4 regions of the Thalassotalea nanhaiensis genome follow, and region 1 is predicted to be linked to each of the others. Evidence: predicted binding sites of a transcription regulator. Region 1 holds the regulator's gene; each other region holds the start of a gene.
The links. The regulator sigma-54, encoded in region 1, starts transcription at its own class of promoters, with help from an activator protein. The targets are predictions, from matches to a motif close to GTTGGCACGNNNNTNGNNT.
Positions count from the first base shown of each region.

Region 2: RI845_RS08645 (LruC domain-containing protein) is a predicted target of sigma-54. The motif match lies at 1,975-1,993, and genes of this name have one in related genera.
Region 3: glnA (glutamate--ammonia ligase) is a predicted target of sigma-54. The motif match lies at 3,370-3,388, and genes of this name have one in related genera.
Region 4: RI845_RS05550 (DUF4097 family beta strand repeat-containing protein) is a predicted target of sigma-54. The motif match lies at 1,785-1,803, and genes of this name have one in related genera.

Region 1 covers NZ_CP134146.1:3,794,689-3,800,506, forward strand. Annotated here, with positions in the region: gene RI845_RS16470 (KpsF/GutQ family sugar-phosphate isomerase) at 1-202, shown strand, start outside; gene kdsC (3-deoxy-manno-octulosonate-8-phosphatase KdsC) at 207-773, shown strand; gene lptC (LPS export ABC transporter periplasmic protein LptC) at 770-1,336, shown strand; gene lptA (lipopolysaccharide transport periplasmic protein LptA) at 1,296-1,865, shown strand; gene lptB (LPS export ABC transporter ATP-binding protein) at 1,867-2,595, shown strand; gene RI845_RS16495 (RNA polymerase factor sigma-54) at 2,706-4,202, shown strand; gene hpf (ribosome hibernation promoting factor) at 4,228-4,515, shown strand; gene ptsN (PTS IIA-like nitrogen regulatory protein PtsN) at 4,518-4,967, shown strand; gene rapZ (RNase adapter RapZ) at 4,975-5,818, shown strand, end outside.
Region 2 covers NZ_CP134146.1:1,958,558-1,964,375, forward strand. Annotated here, with positions in the region: gene RI845_RS08635 (WecB/TagA/CpsF family glycosyltransferase) at 1-803, opposite strand, end outside; gene RI845_RS08640 (glycosyltransferase family protein) at 998-1,765, opposite strand; gene RI845_RS08645 (LruC domain-containing protein) at 2,032-3,708, shown strand; gene RI845_RS08650 (hypothetical protein) at 3,724-4,251, shown strand; gene RI845_RS08655 (sigma-54-dependent transcriptional regulator) at 4,403-5,818, shown strand, end outside.
Region 3 covers NZ_CP134146.1:615,793-621,610, reverse strand. Annotated here, with positions in the region: gene RI845_RS02960 (2-dehydro-3-deoxy-6-phosphogalactonate aldolase) at 1-559, opposite strand, end outside; gene RI845_RS02955 (2-dehydro-3-deoxygalactonokinase) at 620-1,573, opposite strand; gene RI845_RS02950 (SDR family NAD(P)-dependent oxidoreductase) at 1,573-2,328, opposite strand; gene RI845_RS02945 (FadR/GntR family transcriptional regulator) at 2,563-3,267, shown strand; gene glnA (glutamate--ammonia ligase) at 3,453-4,859, shown strand; gene RI845_RS02935 (DUF4124 domain-containing protein) at 5,076-5,600, shown strand; gene glnL (nitrogen regulation protein NR(II)) at 5,689-5,818, shown strand, end outside.
Region 4 covers NZ_CP134146.1:1,220,480-1,226,297, reverse strand. Annotated here, with positions in the region: gene RI845_RS05555 (Vgb family protein) at 1-605, opposite strand, end outside; gene RI845_RS05550 (DUF4097 family beta strand repeat-containing protein) at 962-1,723, opposite strand; gene RI845_RS05545 (NADH-quinone oxidoreductase subunit N) at 1,950-3,416, opposite strand; gene RI845_RS05540 (complex I subunit 4 family protein) at 3,416-4,897, opposite strand; gene nuoL (NADH-quinone oxidoreductase subunit L) at 4,894-5,818, opposite strand, start outside.

The sequences.
Region 1 (5,818 bases):
TGAAGAAATAAACATTCATAAAGACAATATAGCCAGCGTAATGACCAAAAACCCGATTGTAGCAACTAGCGAAATGTTAGCAGCTGAAGCGCTCAAAGCGATGGAAGATAAAAGTATCAATGGCTTAATAATAGTTGATAAAAACCATCAACCTATTGGTGCGATGAATATGCACGACATATTAAAAGCGGGAGTCATTTAACCTTATGAACCAAACAAACTCTTTAACCAGTACTCTTTACGGGCAAGTAGACAGCAAAATTATTAAGCAAGCAGCACAAATTAAGTTATTGGTTTGTGATGTTGATGGCGTTTTTTCTGATGGTCGAATTTATTTAGGTAATGATGGCGAAGAGCTAAAGGCATTTAATACTAAGGATGGTTTTGGCATAAAAGCTCTTGGTCAAAACGGTGTCGATGTGGCTGTGATCACTGGTAGAAAATCCAATATCGTTGAAAAGCGTATGACCGCTTTAGGCGTAAAATTCATTGTCCAGGGTGAAGAAGATAAATTACCGGCATTGATGAACATCGCTAAAAACTTGGAACTAACTAACGATCAAATTGCCTATATAGGTGATGACGTTCCAGATTTACCTTGTATAGAAGCTGTTGGATTAGGAGTAGCGGTAAACGATGCTCATCCTTTAGTTAAACAAGGCGCAAATTATGTTACCTTTATTAACGGTGGTTTTGGAGCTGTCAGAGAACTTTGTGATCTCATAATGCAAAGTCAAAACACATTACAAAATGCTAAAGGAAGCAGCATATGAGTCGATTGCACACTATTTCAACGATTATATTTATCATCGCATTATCCATTTATGGTTACATGCAATGGCAAAAATCGAATGAGCCTATTGTGCAAATTGTAAAACCTAAAGATGAGCCAGACTTTGTCGCAACAGAATTAAGTTCAAACCAATATGATTCAATGGGTAATTTAACTCATACTATTTATGCTGATAAAATGTCTCATTATATGGATAATACGGAAACGCTCTTTCTAGCTCCTAAATATACGCTATACCCCACAGATGGTAGTGCAGTTTGGCATTTATCAGCTAATGAAGGGCGTTTGGGCGAAGATAATATCTTATTACTCAATGATAGAGTACGATTGCTTTCTGAGGATAAAACAAGTTTTATTTCAGAAATACACGGCAAATCTTTAAATGTAGATTTAACTAATAATATCATTACTTCTGAGCAGACTATCCTTTTAAAAGGTAAAGACTTCACTATGTATGGCTCTGGATTGCACGTTGATATTAACACCACTAAAATGACTTTGAATGAACATGTACAAACAATTTATAAAAAACATGCCTCATAAATTACTGCTCGGCATAGCATTATCATTTACTTCAGCAACAGTTGTTGCAGAAGAAGCTGACTTTAAACAAGAGATTGTAATTGTTGCGAAAAAGCAATCTAGCGATTTAAAAAATAAGATTGCCAGCTATATGGAAGATGTAAAAATCACCCAGGGCACACTAAGTATCGAAGCCGATGTAGTGAAAGTAACCAATCAGGAAGGGACTGATCTTAAGCATTATTTGGCAACAGGAAACCCAGCTCGGTTTAGCCAAATTCTTGATGATGGCCAAAAAATTGAGTTGCAAGCAGATGAAGTATCATACTCTCCCCATACGCAAACCATAACCATTAAAGGTAATGCATCGGTTAGCCAAGAAGGCAGTATGGTTAAAGGCGATATAATCACCTATAACATTGCAACTGAGCAGTTGAGCGCGGAAAGTACCAGCACAGTTACAACAATTTTAAAGCCGGAAGTGAAGCAAGAAACTCAAGATGCAGAAACTAAAATTAACAATGAAGTAGAGCAAGATAAAGAACAATAATATGACCTCAACTTTAAAAGCACAAAACCTTGCCAAATCCTATAGCGGCCGAAAAGTAGTAAAAAGTGTCAGCTTAACGGTTAACTCAGGCCAAATCGTTGGACTGTTAGGTCCTAATGGTGCGGGTAAAACTACCTCGTTTTATATGATCGTAGGTTTAGTGCCAAGTGATGAAGGATCTGTTGTATTAAATGATCAAGACTTAACGTTATTACCTATGCATGAAAGAGCTCGACAAGGCATAGGCTATCTCCCACAAGAAGCATCTATTTTTCGAAAGCTTAGTGTCTTTGATAACATCATGGCCATTTTACAAACTCGTAAAGATCTAGACGATATTGCCAAACAAGAAAAGCTGGAAAGTTTAGTTGAAGAATTTAATATTGGTCACATTATTGAAAATACTGGACAAAGTTTATCTGGTGGTGAAAGGCGTCGTGTAGAAATTGCTCGAGCGTTGGCTGCGGATCCAAAATTTATTTTATTAGATGAACCGTTTGCCGGTGTAGACCCTATTTCAGTAGGCGATATTAAAAAGATTATTTTACAGTTAAAAGAACGTGGTATCGGAGTACTTATCACCGACCACAACGTACGAGAAACCCTCGATGTGTGTGAACATGCATATATTGTAAGTCATGGTGAATTAATCGCTGAAGGTAATGCCGAACAGGTTTTAAGTAATCAACATGTTCGAGATGTCTACCTAGGTGAGAAATTCAAGCTATAGTTATATTATAAGACGTAGCTTAGAGCGAATTAATACCCATTCGTTTCTCGTGTAATCAGTAGTTAACTTGCATAAACTAACTTTATGCAAATTTGGAATTTTTTCAAACAATGAGACCTAGTCTTCAGCTCCGTATGGGGCAACACTTAACGATGACCCCACAATTGCAACAAGCGATAAAGCTGTTGCAACTATCTACGTTAGATCTTCAACAAGAAATTCAAGAAGCCCTCGATAGCAATCCTTTATTAGAGGTTGATGAATCGGCTAATCAAGAAGAAAACAATGCTAATTCTGACTCGCACCTAGATAGTAAACCAGCTACTGCAGATACTCCTGACGGAAGTGAAGATGCGCAGCCTACGCATGATGAAATAAGTACCTCTGAAGCATTAACTCAAAATGAAATTCCACAAGAGCTATCCGTAGATTCAACATGGGAAGAAAGCTTTAGTGCCGGTACGTCGAATACGGGACTTGGTGGCGTCAGTAATGATGATTATGTTTATCAAGGAGAAACGTCAGAATCTATCCAGGATCATTTGACCTGGCAAATGGAATTAACTCCGTTTTCAGATACTGACCGTACCATTGCCGTAACAATAATTGATGCCATTGATGACAGCGGCTACCTTACGGTAACCTGCGAAGATATTTTATCCAGCTTAGGCGACGATGAAGTTGAATTAGACGAAGTTGAAGCAGTGTTAAAACGCATTCACATGTTTGACCCTATTGGCTCAGGAGCCAAGTCTATTGCCGATTGCTTACTTATTCAACTTGCTCAGTTTAGCCCCGACACCCCCTTTATTGCAGAAGCCAAGTTAGTCATTAGCGAGCATATCGATTTATTAGGTAATCGTGATTTTAGACAAATCATGCGTAAAACCAAATTAAAAGAACCACAGCTAAAAGAAGTGATGCAACTCATTCACTCATTAAACCCAAGACCGGGCGATGCGATTGTTCAACAAGAAGAACAATACGTTATTCCTGATGTCAGTGTGTTCAAAAAAAATGGTCGCTGGGTGGTAGAATTGAACCCTGATACCGCGCCCAAAATTGGTATTAACAATCAATATGCCTCGTTAGTAAAAACAACTAAATCATCAGAAGACAGCCAGTTCATTCGCTCACATTTACAAGAAGCCAAGTGGTTTATCAAATCACTTGAAAGTAGAAACGACACATTATTGAAAGTTTCTAATTGTATTGTTCAGCAACAACAAGGCTTTTTTGAACATGGTCCAGAAGCAATGCGTCCAATGGTATTAAACGATATTGCCGAAGCTGTTGAAATGCATGAATCAACAATTTCACGTGTAACCACGCAAAAGTATATGCATACCCCCAGAGGTATATTTGAATTAAAATACTTCTTCTCGAGTCATGTCAGTACAGAGAATGGTGGTGAATGTTCATCAACAGCAATACGTGCGCTGATTAAAAAACTCGTCGATGCAGAGATAGCAGCAAAGCCATTAAGTGACAGCAAAATGGCTGAACTACTTAGCGATCAAGGTATCAATGTTGCACGTCGAACCATTGCAAAATATAGAGAATCGTTAGGTATTCCACCATCGAATCAACGAAAAAGTTTACTTTAAAACCAACAAAACAAGGATAAAGCTTATGCAAATTAATCTATCTGGCCATCATGTTGAAGTTACCGACTCTATGCGCTCATATGTGAGTGAAAAATTACAAAAACTGGAACGACATTTTGATCACATAAACAATGTCTATGTGGTGTTAAAAGTAGAAAAACTACAACAAATTGCAGAAGCAACCTTGCATGTAAATGCTGGCGAGATCTTTGCCTCAGCCAATCATGAAGATATGTATGCGGCAATAGACGGCTTGGTCGACAAATTAGATAGACAAGTTCTTAAACATAAGGCTAAGTTAGCCCACCATTAACTATGAAACTAGATCAATTATTAAGCCCTGACTGCACCCTATGTGCAGTACAGGGTAAAAGTAAGAAAAACATTCTTCAACAAATCAGTGCAATTGCAGCGAACAAAATTAGTAGTGCAAGCGCAAAAGAATTGTTGGAAAGCTTAAGCAAAAGAGAAAAATTAAGTAGTACTGGAATTGGTAATGGTATTGCTATTCCACACGGAAAAATCAATAACAGTGAAAGACCCGTAGCAGTATTATTGACAACAGATAAGCCGGTTATCTTCGACGCTATTGATGATAAGCCGGTGGATATCTTTTTCGCGCTGTTCGTACCCGAAGATCATTGTCAGCAACATTTAGAGACTTTGGCCAGTGTTGCGAAATTTTTTAGTGATAAAGAGAATAGTAAAAGAGTGAGACGTTGTCACAGCGCCACTGAACTTCATCAATTGGTTGTAAACAATTAGGTAAAAAATGAAACTAATCATCGTAAGTGGACGTTCAGGCTCAGGTAAAACCGTCGCGTTAAGAGTGCTTGAAGATCTTGGTTATTATTGTGTTGATAATATTCCGGTAAACCTATTACCCGCACTAACGCATACCGTTATTAATGACTATGAGAATGTTGCCGTATCACTCGATGTACGTAACCTGCCAGAAAACCCTGACGATGTTAAAGAGATCATAGATTACCTGCCTAATTCGGTAGAATTAAGTATCTTGTATTTAGACGCCGATGATAGTGAACTTATACGACGCTACAGCGAAACAAGACGTTTACATCCACTTATTCGTCAAAATATGGCACTTGATCAGGCTATTGCTCTTGAGAAAAAATTACTGGACCCAGTGGCAAGTAGAGCAAATTTATACATCAATACGTCAAAATTAACCCCTCATCAACTTGCCGATTTAGTGCGAGAAAGAGTACTGGGTTCAACGACCGGTAATTTAGTCATTGTATTTGAATCATTTGGCTTTAAATATGGCGTACCTTCTGATGCTGATTACGTGTTTGATGCAAGATTTTTACCTAACCCTTTCTGGGAAGAAGGACTAAAAGCCTACAATGGCTTGGATCAACCTGTACAAGACTTTTTGGCAAGCCAACCGATAGTCACAAAATTTATTTGGCAAATTAACTCTTTCATGATGACCTGGTTACCGCACTTAGAACGTAATAATCGTACTTATTTAACTATCGCTGTCGGCTGTACTGGTGGCCAGCATAGAAGTGTTTATATTGCCGAAACTTTAGCAAAACAGTTTAAAAAAGAGCACAAAGATATACAAATTCGTCACCGTGAAATGAGTAAAT
Region 2 (5,818 bases), 1.8 Mb from region 1:
GAAATTGCCTTAGCCGCTTGTCTAAAAAGATAAGTTCTAAACAAAAATATTGGGTTACCTATTACGTATCGGTAAAACTTATTCTTAGGCTCTTGTAGTAATCTAAATAACCATTCCAGATTTAAATTTCGAAGCCAAAGGGGCGCACGGGGAATATTGCCGGAATAAAAATCAAATAAACCTCCTACCGCAAGGGCTGTATTACAGTGTAAGTATTCGGCATTGTTGGTTAACCAAATTTCTTGTAAAGGCGAGCCTAGCGCCACTAATAAAATATCGGCTTTTGATTGGTTAATTTTTGCAATGATACGTTTGTTATCATGTTTCTTAAAATAACCATGTTGATAGCCCGCAACCTTCAGTTTCGGGTAGGTTTTGTGTAAGCGTTTAGCTGCTTTACTCGCAACACCTGGGCTAGCTCCTAAAAAGAAAATTGATTTTCCTTCATTAGCCGCTTGTTCGCAGAGCTTTGGCAGCATGTCTGAGCCATTCACATTTTCCTGTATAGGTTCGTCTATATGGTTTGCTGCTAAACGCATGCCAATACCATCTGCAAATAAACAGTCAGCTTGTTTTAGCGTTTGATAAAAATCGTTATATTTAAAGCTTAAATTTATTGAATGTGCATTTATGAAAAATCCTAGGTTTGGTTTTTCCGATGCTTTTGTATGAGATTTATTACTACTTAAGTTGAAGCGGTGAGAAATAACCCAATTTATGGCCTTGCTCATAGGAACGTTGTTTATGGGTAAATCAAATAATCGGCAAATATTATTATCACTACAGTTTGTTGAACTAGTCATGGCAAGCCTCACGTTTATTTTAAGGACCTAATTAGGCGATAATTCATTTCAGCAATAACTATTCCAGTTTTTGTTATTTCTTAAAATACAATGGCTTAGCGTATGTTGTGGATGGCTGTTTTGCAAATTGATAATACATTTTTCTCAATTTGAAAATTAACCTAATATTCTCTTAGTTAATCTTGAAGGATTGATTAGGGTTTGTGAGATGATTGAAATTGTGGGTAGTTAACGATTACCTTTTGTGTCTCTCGTTGAAAGACATCAGAGGCTAGAATATGGTTTACACCTTGTTTTACAAACACATACTTGACCAACAACCCAAGACTTCGTCGTAATACATGATGTGCCAATGTTTTCAGTTTTGAGGTACGCATAGGACCATAGCTAAAGTGTCTAATATGATCATTTAGTTTTTCATCAAATGTATTATTCCAGCGATGATGCAACACTTTGATAAAGTTAACTTGTTTACTAAAGTGAATGATATGGCCATTTTCACCCCAGCCTGTTGAATCGATACTTGGTAAGTGCTGACGGCGAGATAGTATCAATTTATCTAACCAGTTTATTAATGCCCCCGCTTTTTTAGCTATCATAACTCCACTGTTAAAACGTCCGGTATAACCATTGGCCATGTAAAGATATTTATCATCTACGAAAATTTCATCTATAGATGGGCAATCCTCATTAATGAGGGCATCAGCATCGACAAACATAACATTCTGGTAGCCATTAACTAATGCTGCTTTTAACAAAACCAACTTTAACCAACAGCACTCCATGCCTAAGTTTGATATTGATGGCTTGGAAATTACCACATATTCATAATTGTTCGTTTTTGCGTAAGCCTGATGGCTTAATAAGTACTCTTGATAAAGCCATTGATAGCCATTTAAAGCGATACTAAATACCAGTGTTTTTTGAGGAGGAGTTTGTGAGTTTTGAATTTGACTCATCATGATTTACCTTTATGAAAATGGCTATCTTTCTTATTTATTAAATATAAGCAATAAATGTTCCGTATAACTAAAGTACGTAGTTTGCTAAACCCAATACGTATGTATTTAATTTTTTTCAAATTAAAAAAGATTTTTAATCTTTCTTTATTTACATGCCGGATAAAGTCTTGTGGCTGATGTAAGGTGATGATTTTATGGAGTTAAAAAATATTGGTATAAAACTCGCTTAAAGTAAGTAGAAAGTTATGATGGGTAAGGAAAGCGTTATGAAACCATGCAAACACAACTTACTAAATACGCAAATAGCAAACACTCTATCAACCATAATACTATTACTGTTATGTTTTTTTGTATTCGTTTCTGTTTATGTCCAAGCCGTAACCCAAGATGAAAACGGCAATTATATCTGGTCCTTTCTTTCTGGGGCACCTTGGCCACAAGGTTATGATCAAAGTACCGGTAAACCCGATGATTTGATTTGGGCGAAAGATGAGTACCCAGCTGATTTTTTCACCCTGATCAATAATGCTTTACCCGAAAGTGAAGTAAATGAGGCGTTTTTAACTGGTGACGCTGGCTCGACTATCACTATAAAACCAGACGTAGAAGAAGCAGAAATATTTATTACTTTTATCCACGAGGGAGCAGGTTATAAAAACTCATTTGGCTTCTTTGTATTTGATCCTGAAAATCCACCAACGAGTCCAGAACAAGTCAACGAAATTATCATATTTCCTAATTTGTCTTTTCCGCATTTAACGAACGGACATAGAGTAAGCTTAGGAACCTTCTCCGGCGGCACGAGTATTGGTTTTTTCTTAGCAGCCAATGCCTTTTGGTATGACACTGGGGTAAAACCAACAAAAGTGCCTTATTACTATTCCCTTACTAATTTAAATGATGAACCCAATTCGACTTTACAACAACATATGGTCGCTTTATACGATCAAGGCGTTGAAGAAGTTATTTTGGGTTTTGAAGATTTACCAAGGTCATGGGGGGATAATGACTTTAATGATGCTGTATTTAGTGTCAAGGTTACCCCTGCCTCCGCTTTACAATTAAATGATTTAATAGAAATTCCAGATGTTAATGACTCTGATGCCGATGGAATTCTTGATGATGCTGATGAGTTTCCTAATGACTATCATCGGGCATTTAGTTCCTTTTACCCTAACGAACAATCTTGGGTAACCTTAGCTTTTGAGGATAATTGGCCTCATATAGGTGATTACGACTTGAATGATTTAATCATTAGAGAGCGACTGCAAGTGATTTATAATAGTGATACACAGATCACTGGTTTTAAAATCAGCGGCTTTATTGATGCTCGTGGTGCTGCTTATCACAATGGCTTTGCTTTACGTTTATTGGATATTCCCGCCTCAGCATTTTTAAACAGCACATTGAGTATTGGTGGGCAATCGTATGAAAAGACTGCAGAGCAATATCAACAGGATTTGGTAATAAGTTTATGGAACGATACCCATGTATTCACCGAAACGGGTGGTTCAGGAAAGTGCAAGCATTTTAATACTGTTGCAGAGTGTAATACATTTCCATCAGTGCCATTCGAGTTAGATGTTAATTTTGCTACCGTTGTTGATAGCTTACTACATTCATCATTGGACTTTTTTATTTACCGTACAAACAATAGGTCTAGAGAAATTCATTTTGCTGGATACCCACCTACAGACCTCTTTGATCTCACCCAGTTTGGTAAAGGCGATGACAGCTCTGTTGTGGAGCATGATCGTTATTATAAAACAGACAATAATCTGCCATGGGCTATTAAAATTGATACTACCTGGAGTTACCCAAAAGAGTACATCGACATAATATGGGCATATCCTGTATTTGAAACCTGGGTTGAAAGTAGTGGCAGTGAAGCGCCTGATTGGTACATAAACCCAGGTAGACCACAACACACCTTTAACCCCTAAAATAGGAATAATATTATGTTAAACATGAAGAGCAATTTTTCAAAGCGGATTTTAATTATCAGTATTTTAGCTCATGGTTTAATTGGTTGTGGCGAGGGCAGCAGTAAAGCAACAGCAGTAAATGAAGTCCCACCCCAATCTGAAACCCAAGCCAGTATTGATCATAGCCCTAACCCTGAAAAGCTTGCTACAGTTGCTGAAACAGCAAATGATTTATACGTTGAAGAAGATTTTGACTTTCAAAGTTTTCGTACGGTAACGATTGATATTCATGTTCAATCCTATGCCGGAGACAATATCGATAATGCATTACTTTATGTTTCATCCATTCCTGATGACATTATGGAGTTGGATGATTCTCGACTGATGACAAAGTCATTAATTGCAGTATCAAAAACAGATAATAATGGACAAACACTGATTACACTTGAGGTACCACAAATCGTAAATAACCTACTTATAGAAGTAAACTCACTTGGGGTAGATAATAAGCACATAGTAGATATTAGCCAGCAAGATTATTATGTGCTTTACTTAAACTAACAGCAGTGAGCATCTCTCATATGATTTAAAGTCCTTTAAACCTTAATTTAATTGAGCACTGTGCGTACTCTATTTTTACCATTATAAAACCGTACGCAGTTGTCTGATACAAATCTACGTTTTGTGATGTTATAAACGTTAAGAGAGGAATATGGACTTGCCAAAGAGTAGTGTGTTATTTGTAGATGATGAGTCTATGATATTAGACGCTTTGAAGCGGGTTTGCCGTAAACTCTATGCGACAGTGTTTACTGCCCATGGCGGGCACGAAGCACTTGAAATTATCAAGAACAATCAAATTGATATCATCGTATCTGACATTAATATGCCTAATATGGATGGCATCACATTTCTAGAAAAAGTATCTAAAATTTCTCCTGAAAGTATTCGTATCATTTTAACCGCTTATACCGATGTAAATAATACTTTAGCGGCCATTAATGAGGGGAAAGTTTGGGGTTACCTCAATAAGCCTTGGGATAACACCCATTTAATTAATACCCTGAATCAAGTGATAGAATTTCGTAAAATCATGGTTGAACGTACGTTATTAAAAGAGTTTAAGCCTAGAGATAGTTTCCCCTCTATCGATAAATTTTCTGGTTTTGTTGGTAGCAGCGCCAAGATGCAGAATATATACCAAACGATCAAACAGTGTGCGCCATGTAAAGCTTCTGTATTTATTACCGGGCCAAGTGGTAGCGGTAAAGAGGTGGCAGCGCAAGCTCTACATGAATTGAGTAGACGAAAAGAAGGCAGTTTTATTGCGTTAAATTGCGCGGCAATACCGGCTGAATTAATGGAGTCAGAAATATTTGGCCATGTAAAAGGTGCTTTTTCGGGCGCTCATTCAAATCGAGATGGCGCGGCAACGTTAGCACATAATGGAACTCTGTTTTTAGATGAAATAGCTGAAATGGATATTATATTGCAAGCTAAATTACTGCGGTTTATCCAAACCGGTACGTTTAGTCGTGTAGGCAGTGGTAAAGTTGAAAAAGTTGATGTTCGTTTTATTTCGGCGACAAATAGAGAGCCTGACAAGGCAATCGCCGAAAACAAATTACGGGAAGATTTATTTTACCGGCTTAATGTATTGCCAATCGCTTTACCTCCGCTAAATGAACGGGGCAGTGATGTAGTGCAAATTGCCGAAGTCTTTTTGCAAAAATATAATCAAATTGAAGAAAGAAATTACCAAGGCTTTACCCCATTGGCTAAAAAGTTACTTCGTAAATATCAATGGCCCGGAAATGTAAGACAGTTACAAAACTTGATCTATAGCGCGGTAGTTCTCGCGAATGAGCCATTAATAGATGAACATATTTTTGCTAGTATATTAAACCTTTCCGATGAGCAATTATCATTATTACTTGAAAGTGAAGACGTTGCACAGATACATGAAAAAGCGACGGATAGTAATATCCCTATTGGTGAATGTGTAGTGACTGATGGCAAGAGCTTTCAAGATAATAGTAAAATTTATACCTTAGCGAGCGTCGAGCGTAAAACCATAGAGCATGCATTAAGCCAATGTAATGATAATGTAGTAAAAGCCGCAGAAGCA
Region 3 (5,818 bases), 1.1 Mb from region 1:
TTCCAATACCAACACCTTTGGCTCCGGCAGCCATCCAATCTTTTAAGTTAGTAGTATCTAGTCCACCAACAGCAATAAAGTTAGCACCTTTGGGGGCAATACTTAATAATGCTTTTAAATGCCCTGTACCAAAAGTTGTTGCCGGAAAAAGCTTTAACCAACGAGCGCCACTATTATATGCTGTATAGACCTCTGAAGGAGTTGCAACCCCAGGCATATGTAACATGTTATATTCAGCCGCTTTTTGGATAATATCAACATCAGTATTTGGAGAGATTGCTAATTTAATCCCCAAAGCATGCAACCTGTCTAATTGCTCTACTTTAGTGACTGTACCTGCACCAATTAAACAATCAGAAGGCATTGAGTTATAAAGAATTTCAATGCTTTCATAAGCACCTTCCCTATTCAATGGCACTTCCATTATTTTGATGCCATGCTGATAAAGCTTTTGCCCTATAGCTTTGGCTTGAGCTGGTTTCAGCCCCCTAAGGATAGCTATGCATGGATTACTTTGTAACTGGCGCAACATATTTCCTTTAGGTAGATCTATATTCATATAACACCATTTATAATATAAATCATACCTGAATAAAAGGATTTTATGTTTTAGTTTGGATTAATTTGTAGAATTGGTAAGACATCTCTGCTTAAGAATTGAGGCGAAGCCCAACAAAGACGTTTGTTTAGCATCATAGGTTTTACTTTTGTAGCCCATTAAGCCTAAAACCGTTGCAAAATATTTACTTAATTTTATTGAACCAACAATATGAATGGATTCAACTTGATCGAATTCCCAATATGGTGATTGCTGTGCAGCTCTTGCATCTGTTCCTATCAAAATCCCTGATAGATATGACGTTGCTTGTTGCTTGGTTAGCTGTGCCTGTATTTGCCTGGTTCTAACACTAAAGAGGTCATGACTAAAATCACCTGCATCACCTTGTAGAACATATTCAGCACCTTCTATAAACACTTTAGAATCAAAGTTATCGTTTGGCTCTTCTATTAATACACTGCTATTTGATAAAATATCGAATAATTCACCGGTCATCGCTGTTTTAAACAATCGGATAGTGCCATTTTCTACTAATACCCATTTTGTATGGGTGCCAGGTAAACACAGGATATGCTTACCGGTTTCATGGGCTAAAGCTAATTGCATCCAACCTAAAATTTGCAACTCTTCGCCACGCATGACATCAAAACTTTGATCTGGATACTCGCATGATGTGCCTGGAAGTACATAGATATCATGACCGTTAGCGCTAAAACTTTTTCCACCAAAAGCAATGTCTTTGGGTGCTAGCGGACAGGGTAAATATTTTGTGTTTTGCCAGCCAATACTTGAACTAATTTGTCCCGCCATATACACAGGTAGTTTGCCATACTGAGGTATCCAAGATGAAATACAATTAAGCAACTCCTGCTCAAAATTACCATCACACTTTGACACGCCACGTCCTACTTGGGTCTCAATAAGCCGCAATTCAGCGTCCTTTGATAACTCACAAAGGTAAGCACGTAAAAAACTGGTTCCCCAATCAATAGTTACTAGATATTGGCTAGCCATTATATCTTGCCACCATCTATGACTAATTTTTGGCCCGTTATCATTGAACTATCATCAGAGGCTAAAAATAAAGCGAGTTTGGCAACGTCACTGGCAAGGATTCGTTTTTTTATCGCCATGGATTCCATCCATTGGTTTTCAACATCTTCATTTAACCAAGTTTGTAACTGTCGCTCTGTCGCAACCCAACCTGGTAAAATGGCATTTACTCTAATATTGTCACAGCCAAAATCTTTGGCCATGGCTCTGGTCATGCCAATAATTCCAGCCTTAGCGGTTACATAACCAGACATATTTGCTAAACCAACAATCGCATTAATAGAACTGAAATTTACAATACTACCACCACCATTTTTCTGCATATAAGGATAAACGGCTTGTGATGCAAAAAATGTCGGATCTAAGTTTATTTTCATGCAGTCATGCCATTGTTGCTCACTTATTTCAGAAACATGATGGCGCATGTCATTAGCAACATTATTAATGAGAACATTTATAGCGCCTAATGCCTCAGCAGCGTCTTTAACTGATTGTTGCAAGTCAGTTTGTTTAGTCGCATCAATACTTTGAAACCATACATTTCCATGCAAATCATCCGATAGATGCTGTGCTGCATTATTATCTAGGTCAACAAAAGCAACTTTTGCCCCTTGCTCGACAAAAGAGCGAACCATTTCAGCACCAATACCACTGGCACCACCGGTGATAAAAATAACTTTGCCTTTCAAACTAGGATAATGAGTAGAATAACTCATCAAATTCTCCCCTTTCACAAATACATCTATAGTGCATTTTTTTTAATTATATAAACACTTTCACATGTTTAATTGTTTTTTTCAATCATTGATAACACCTGATAAACATATATAAATAAGTGGATATAAACCAAAAATACGATAACTTAACAACCTATTAACATATAAAAAATGTATTCGGGATTTGTTTTCGGGAAATTATATGATTTAATGGACAAATGAATAAATGCGCAAATGAGTATAACGATGGTACAAAAACATAACTTAACTTACCAACTAACCCATGACTTGGGAAAAGCTATAGTTACAGGGACATATAAAGTAGGTGAAGGTCTCCCTACTGAAGCTGATCTGTGCGAACAATATGACGTAAGTCGTAGCGCCACCCGAGAGGCTGTTAAAATGATTGCCGCTAAAGGGTTAATTGCTTCGCGCCCTAAAAAGGGTATTCAGGTTTTACCTGAAACTAATTGGAATATGTTTGATACCGACGTACTCGGTTGGATTCTCAGTTCGAACCCTTCCCTTACATTGTTAAAATCTTTCACAGAAGTTAGGGCAGCTATTGAACCACAAGCTGCTGCATTAGCCGCAGTTAATGCAACATTTGAAGAACTAGAAGAAATTGAAAAAGCATTAGCCCGTATGGAAGCTGCTGAAAAGGGTTTAGATGATCCACTAGATTCAGACATTGCTTTTCATACTGGTGTCCTAAAAGCCAGTGGCAATCCTTTTATTGTACAATTAACCGAATTTATTAGTACGGCACTAAAAGTAAGTATTCGATATACAAATGCTACAAAAGGTGAATCAGGAGATATCGAAAAGCACGCTCATATCCTTAACACAATTAAATCTAGAAACCCTGAAAAAGCCCATATAGCGGTTAAAGAAATCTTAGATGAGGCGTTAGAACTGATAAACTCTAACCTGAACTAACAACTCACCACAACAGTGCATTTACGCACCATAGTGGTGCGTAAAGTTTTTTGATTTAATGCCCCGCATATGACAAAACCTTTATATATAAACACTTAAAGAGTTGGCACGATAATCGCTTAATGAAAAACAACTAATATTTTTACACTTTAATTATAACCTGCAGAGTAATTACGGAGACGTTCATGTCACAAGCAGTATTCGATCTAATCAAAGATAACGATGTAAAATTCGTTGATTTACGTTTTACCGATTCAAAAGGTAAAGAGCAACACGTTACACTTCCACATCATCAAATTGATGAAGACTTTTTTGAAGACGGTAAAATGTTCGATGGTTCTTCAATTGCTGGTTGGAAGGGCATTAACGAATCTGACATGGTATTAATGCCAGATGCAGCAACAGCTGTATTAGACCCGTTCACTGAAGAAGCAACAATGAACCTTCGTTGTGACATCGTTGAGCCTGCAACTATGCAAGGTTACAGCCGTGACCCTCGTTCAGTAGCTAAGCGTGCTGAAGAGTACATGCGTTCAACAGGTATTGCTGACACAGTATTAATTGGTCCAGAGCCAGAGTTTTTCGTATTTGATGACGTTAAATTCCACACTGATATGTCTGGTTCAATGTACAAAATTGATGACAAAGAAGCTGCATGGAATGGTGCTACACACTATGAAGACGGCAACACAGGTCACCGTCCAGGCGTTAAAGGTGGTTACTTCCCAGTAGCACCAGTTGATTCGTCTCAAGATCTACGTTCAGCAATGTGTTTAGTAATGGAAGAAATGGGCTTAGTTGTTGAAGCACATCACCATGAAGTTGCAACTGCTGGTCAAAACGAAATCGCTTGTCGTTTTAATACTATGGTATTAAAAGCCGATGAAGTTCAAATTTATAAGTATGTTGTACATAACGTTGCACATGCATACGGTAAAACAGCTACATTCATGCCTAAGCCATTAGTTGGTGACAACGGTACTGGTATGCACGTTCACCAATCATTAGCGAAAGACGGTGTTAACCTTTTCTCTGGTGATCAATACGGTGGTTTATCTGAAACTGCACTTTACTACGTTGGCGGCATTATTAAACATGCTAAAGCGTTAAATGCATTCACTAACGCTTCAACTAACTCGTACAAACGTCTTGTACCTGGTTTTGAAGCTCCGGTAATGCTTGCATACTCTGCACGTAACCGTAGTGCATCGATTCGTATTCCAATTGTTCCTACACCAAAAGCAACTCGTATTGAAGTTCGTTTCCCTGATCCAACAGCAAACCCATACTTAGCATTCTCTGCAATGCTTATGGCTGGCCTTGACGGTATCAAAAACAAAATCCACCCTGGCGATGCTATGGATAAAGATTTATACGACCTTCCTGCTGAAGAAGCAGCGGCTATCCCACAAGTTGCATCTTCACTTGAAGAAGCACTTGATAGCTTAGAAGCTGATATGGACTTCTTAACAGCTGGTGGTGTAATGGATGAAGATATGATCAATGCTTACATTGGTTTAAAACGTGATGAAGTTGAATTATTAAACTCAACTACTCACCCAGTTGAATTTGATATGTACTACAGCGTTTAATCGCGAATATCATTTAAACTTATTGAAGCCCGCTAATGCGGGCTTCTTTGTTTCAGCGATAAATTACAGAACTGCTATAATAAAATTTTATAGCAATTTACTAGCACTATGCTAAATATTTAGTTAAATTAGATAGTAATGCCCTAAACTTGGGTTAGTAACTATATGATGTATCAATCATTTAGTAAGACGATTTAAAAAGGAACATTTTAATCGATGGCAAAGTATACAATTTTTGTAATACTGTTTTTTACACTCTTAGCACCTGCTACTGCGGCCTCATCAAAGATATATGTGTGGCGCAATGCAAATGGTGATTTAGTGTATTCTGATAGCCCCAAACCTGGTGCTGAAGAAATTGCCGAAGAAATTGAAATTAAAAACAAACAAACTGTTATATCTTCTGTAAACACTACTGTGCTGGATATCAGCCCAAGAGTCGTACAAGAAGAATACCAGGTCCAAATCTCTCAACCTGAAGATCATGCCACCATACGCGATAATTCAGGTTCAATATACATCTCCGGAAGAGTCGCTCCTGTTTTCAAGCGTGGCTTTAAAGTGCGCTTACTAATGAATGGCGAAGCACATGGAGAACCTCAAACCCGTTCAGTATTTATCCTACGAGATGTTGATCGCGGCGAACATAAAATAAAATTAGAGCTACTTAACAATCAAGGCAAGGTTATTGCATCTTCTAAAGAAAGAACTGTTTACTTGCATCGTGCTAGGGTTAATTAGCTAATTTTCTCTATTTAGGTGCAAAACGCCTGACTATTTATTACACTGCTATAAATGGTCGCACCAATTTGGTGCATTGGAGATTGTATTGTACACCAACGCTAGTTTAAAAGAGATCAGAGCGACTTACGCTCAACATTTAGTTCCACAGCTTGTTACCGCTGTTGTCATAATCGATGACGATTTGAATATTCAATATTTGAACTCTTCTGCTGAAG
Region 4 (5,818 bases), 1.7 Mb from region 1:
GATAAATTTACCGGATCGATTTTCGCAAGCTTGTTGCTGCCAAATAAAACCACCCAAGGAATATCATCATAATCAACTTTAACGCCATAAGGCCTTGCCGAATCAAAAGGCATTGTAATTAAACTAATATCACCAGTTTGGGTATTTAAAAAACCAACTTTATTACCCCATTGAGCAGTAAACCAAATATTTTCAGCCGAATTAAACACTAAAGTATGAGGGTCGATAGAGGTATCACCGGGCATAGTGTACGTTTTTATGCTGCCATCATTAGGGTTTAATTTACCAATATGGCTGTTACGATTGCCGGCATACCAAACGTTATTGTTACTATCAATAATGAGATTATGTGGGTTGGTATTGTCCGCTAACTCGAACCGCTTAAACTCCCCCGTGCCAGGGTTTAATCTAGCAATGTAATTTCCGGCCTGCCCACAAAACCATACATTGCCTTTTGAGTCTACAGCTGGATCCCTTGGACGAGTGTTATCCCAAGGCACCTTCCATTCTTTGATATCAATAGTTTTTGAATACTGTTGTTCTGCGCTTAGTGATATAAAAGAAAGAAAAAACAAGAAAGTAATACTTAATATTTTACCTATCATAGTTAATATTTTTATTGTTTATCTGTGTTGAAAAGTATAGTCGATAAAACGATATATGCAGTGTAAGCTGCTGATTTCTCTCTAATGAATACAACTTACTTAATCGCTATTCACCACTTACTGAACTCGTTTCAGTATCTCGCTGTTCTATGGACCCTGAAATAAATTCAGGGAATGGTATGGTTTGGGGACCCGGATAGCGATGAAATAGGCAAAATTTGGAGTTAGTTAGGTCATAAAGAAAAAACCCGATGCGCTCTCATCATTAATTAGGAGCACACCGGGTTTAGTATTTACCAGCTGTTTTACAGATTGACAGATCTATAGGGAGTAAACAAACTTAGTAAAAAAGGAGATTACGAATCGATATTAAATTCACCTTTAACATCTTTAATATTTAAGCCACCTGAGCCACTGTCAGTAATAGTTAAACCGCCGGCATCTTTTACTTCGATAGAGCCTGAGCCATCATCGATAGTCACCATGCCGCCAATATGACGTAAAGTCATTTCACCAGAGCCATCTTCAACTTTTACTGAGCCTGCGATATCAGTCACGGTCATTTCACCTGAGCCGTCATCAATATCGACATTGCCACTCACATTGCTAATTTCCAACTCACCAGAGCCATCATCTACAATTAAGTCACCTTGAATATTTTTAATAAATAATGAACCTGAGCCATCTTCAACTTCTACAAAGTTGTTGATATCTGTAATTGAAATATCACCTGAGCCATCATCAATATCTAACGCTAAGTGTTTTGGCACCTGCACTGTTAAATTGATTGACGGGCTACTGCCATTCCAAAAGCCGCTGGTAGAACCATGTTTAGCAACAAGGACTGCACGTGAGCCAACTTTAGTTAGCTCCAGTTCATAATTACGTTTTTTCGTAGTTTCAATGTCGGCTTTTACCGTAATTTCAGTCGCGCCTTCTACGCCAACGATATTTAAAAATCCTGCTCCAGATTCAACTTCTAAAGTCTTTACACCTGAGCTCGCAATGGATAAGTTTTCTTGTAATTCTACGTCTGCACTTTGTGCTCCAACATGGATAACACAGCCAGGTAAAATAAGTACGGCAGATAATAAAGCGGCAATTTTGGTCATTTTCATTGTTAGATCCCTGAATTAAATAGTGTATTTTTGACTAATTTTGTTACTAATAGGTTAATACATCCAAATTTCAAGCCAACTTTTTAATCGATTGTTTTTAAAGGATTTAATTTAACTCCAGTGCGAGAGAGTAGTGTTTCACTAGTAATAAGGACTAAATAGTGGTGAAAAAATTAGAGGGTAGAGTCACTGATATCATTTCTTCAGTGACTCTGAACATCTGGTTTTAACCGAATTTTGACAAGGCGAATAAGCGAACTTCTTCAGAAATCACATCAGGTAATATTCCAAACACTAGTAGAGTTATGCTTAAGCTTACAATAACCGCATGTGACAGACGGTTTAGTTTGAATAAATGTTGATTATCTGGCTTGGCGAATAACGTGAAAATTATGCGCAGGTAATAATACAAGCCAATACCACTGCCCACGACTAAACTTGCTAATAACCACCATGCAGCATTGTCTACAGCAGTACTAATGATATAAAACTTACCGATAAACCCTGCAGTTAATGGAATACCCGCAAGTGACAGCAATGCACACATTAGAGCAGCTGCTTGCACAGGAGAACGCCAAAATAAGCCATTCCAATGTTGCCAATTATCATTATCTTGCTCGCTATTAGCTTTTGAGGTTTGGCATATAAAGGTAAATATTAGTAACGTCGCCAAACAATATGCCAGTAAGTAAAATAACCCCGACTCCCACGCTAACTGTAGTGATTGATGCGACATTACATTTAAAATGATCAGCAGGTATCCCATATGCGCAATAGATGAATAAGCCAATAAGCGTTTGATGTTGGTTTGTTGCAGCGCTAAAAGATTACCTACGATCATTGATGCGATAGCCACAAAGGTAATTACATTGAGCATTGGCTGTTCACTTGAAGGGGATACATATTGCACTGAGAAAAACCAAAACTTGATCAACACCGCAAATATGGCTGTTTTAGATACTGTAGCTAGTAACATACTTACAGGTGCTGGAGCCCCTTGATATACGTCGGGTGTCCACATATGAAACGGTGCTAATGACAGTTTAAATGCTAAACCAACAATAAATAATACCGAGCCGGCATTAAATAATAATTGCATTTGCGGGTTATTCACCGCTAAAAAGCTGTTGCTAAGATGGTGGAAGTTTAAGTTACCGCTGTAAGCATAAATCATCGCCATACCGAATAATAAAATACTGGACGCGGTTGCGCTTAAAATCAGGTATTTAAAACTTGCTTCCAACGTTTGTCGACGGTTACGTAAATAGCCAACCATGCCGATTAACGCAATACTTAATAACTCTAATCCTAAGAATACGCTGGCAAAATGATTACTTATCGCCAATAAACTTGCCCCTAAAGTTACCAACAATAACAGCACATAATATTCATCATGAACCTCTTGGCTTACTTTTAAATAGCGGCCACTTACCAAGCAAACAATAAATGCACAGAACAGCACTAATACGCTTATTGCCAATGAAAACCCATCAAGGTAAAACAAGATAGTTGATTGAGTATTAATTGCCGGCATAATCAGATAATGAGCTGTGCCCGCCAACACAATACTAATCGCGGTAAATGCTTGGATCATAAGCGTAGAACGTTTAACAGCGATTAATAGCAGTTGCAAAACGATCGCCAGTGACAAAACCAGCTGCGGTAAAATGGCTAATAATTCTAAACTACTCATTATTTACTCCCTACATTGTGAGTACTTGCCAACTCATTCATAGCGGTCGAATATTGCTCGGGAAAGTGAGCAAAAATAAGCTCGGGGAATAAGCCTAAACACACCAGTAATCCTAATAATGCGCCGCAGATCAATAACTCTCTTTTACCCAAATCATTAATAGAGTGTTTCGCCTCACCTTGAAAGCTTTGCTGAAACAAATACATACCATAGATAGCCGAGCCAATTAGACCCAACGCGGCAAATATCACATGTACGGGGTATGATTTAAAACTGCCGGTTAATACCATGAATTCGCCAACAAAATTAAGTAGACCTGGTAAACCAAATGCTGCGGCAACAAATGCCAGTAACATACCGCCCATTCGAGGAGCGCTACTGAACATACCTCCCATTAATGACAAGTCTCGACTGTGCAAGCGTTGATATAACATGCCTACCATAGAAAATAATGCTGCACTACTTAGCCCGTGCGCCACAATTGTGAGCAACGCGCCTTGATAAGCAATTTGTTGGTATGAAAATAACGCCAACATAACAAACCCCATGTGCGAGATAGAGCTGTAAGCAACTAGACGTTTAAAATCGGTTTGCGCAAAGGCAAGTTTAGCGCCATATAAAATACTGATCACACCAAGCACCACAGCCACATTGGCAAAATTGCTGCTAGCCTGTGGAAACATTTCCAGAACAAAACGAATCAGACCGTAGGCACCGGTTTTTAACAACACACCAGCCAGTAACACACTGCCCGCAGTTGGTGCTTGCGTATGAGCATCAGGTAACCAGGTATGTACTGGAAATGATGGCAGCTTAACGGCAAAGGCAATAAAGAAACCAAGCATGATGTAAAACTCTACTTGTGGATTTATTGCCATTTGTTTTAAAGCAAAATAATCAAAACTTAAACTGCCGGTTTGTTGCTGATGAATAAAGGCTAAAGCAATAATAGCAATGAGCATTAACAGACTGCTAACCTGGGTGAAGATGAAGAATTTAGTTGCTGCATAAATTCTATTCTCGTGTCCCCATATCGCTATTAAGGCAGTCATTGGCAGTAGCATCACTTCCCAAAAAAAGAAGAATAAAAATAAATCGGTAGCAATGAATACGCCAACAATACCGGCAATCGAGGCCATTAGATTGAAATAATAAAAGCCAACCTTATCGGTAATTTCTTGCCAAGAAACTAATACACATATCACACCAAGTAGTAAGGTAAGCGCGATTAAAATAAAGCTTAAACTGTCGATGCCAGTAGCATAATAAATGTTAAATGCTGAGATCCATTCTATGTTCGCCATAGGCAAAAATTCATGAAACAGCTGATGATTTTCAACAGTAAATTGGGTCAGTAAGCCAAAGCTGAATAGAATTGCTAATAGGCTGATCCATTTACCTGTATTCGCCCGATGGCTTTCTGCTGCCCAAGCAATAATACCGCCCGTTAATAATGCAATGAGAATTTGAGTTAAAATCATAATGCACCTCCACCAGTGTTCACCCCACCGGAGGTTACTAATACAATGGCTATTAACAGTGCAACGCCAACCCCTAACATGGCTCCATACCAACGTAGTTGGCCATTTTGACTGGCTTTAAATACTTCATGCCATGTTTGTACATTCCAACGAATACCGTGAACGAGCTGATCGATAATGTCATTTTTGTTCAATTTGCTGATGAACAAAAATGGCTTAACCAACAGAGTATTATACAAGGTGTCAAACCCTAAGCCGCGTTGTAAGAACGAATATAAATTAAAGGAGGTATTGCTCGCGTCAACGCTTTCGTCAGGATCAGCTATTGCACGCCCCGGTTTAGGGAAATAAACAAAGTAAGCGATAACAATACCAATAAGTGGCGTTGCTATTGCGACAGTATGAAGCCAAGCAGGGTCACCACTCGTTGTGGGCATTGCAGGAAATAACGCGCTTAAATCCAAGGTGAGTAAACCACCAGCAAGCGCTAATACCGCCAAAATAATTAATGGTATCAGCTGAAGTTTATCTGTCACCGGGTGTACTGCGTCATCCCCGCGATATTCACCAAAAAACGTAATAAACAACATTCTAAAACTGTAAATACTGGTGATAAGTGCGCCGATTACGCCCATCCACCAAAACATAGGTCCGGCGGTTGCAGATGAATATAACTCAGCAAGTATCGCTTCTTTCGATACAAAGCCGGACGTGCCAGGAAAGGCAATTAAGGCCGCTATACCAATAATAAATAATACACTAATCAACGGCAGCTTTTTAAGTAGTCCGCCCATTTTGAACATATTTTGCTGATGATGTAGAGCTAAAATAATTGAGCCGGCGGTCAAAAACAGTAACGCTTTAAAAAATGCATGGGTCATTAAATGCATCACGCCAGCACTAAACGCGCCAGCGCCTAAC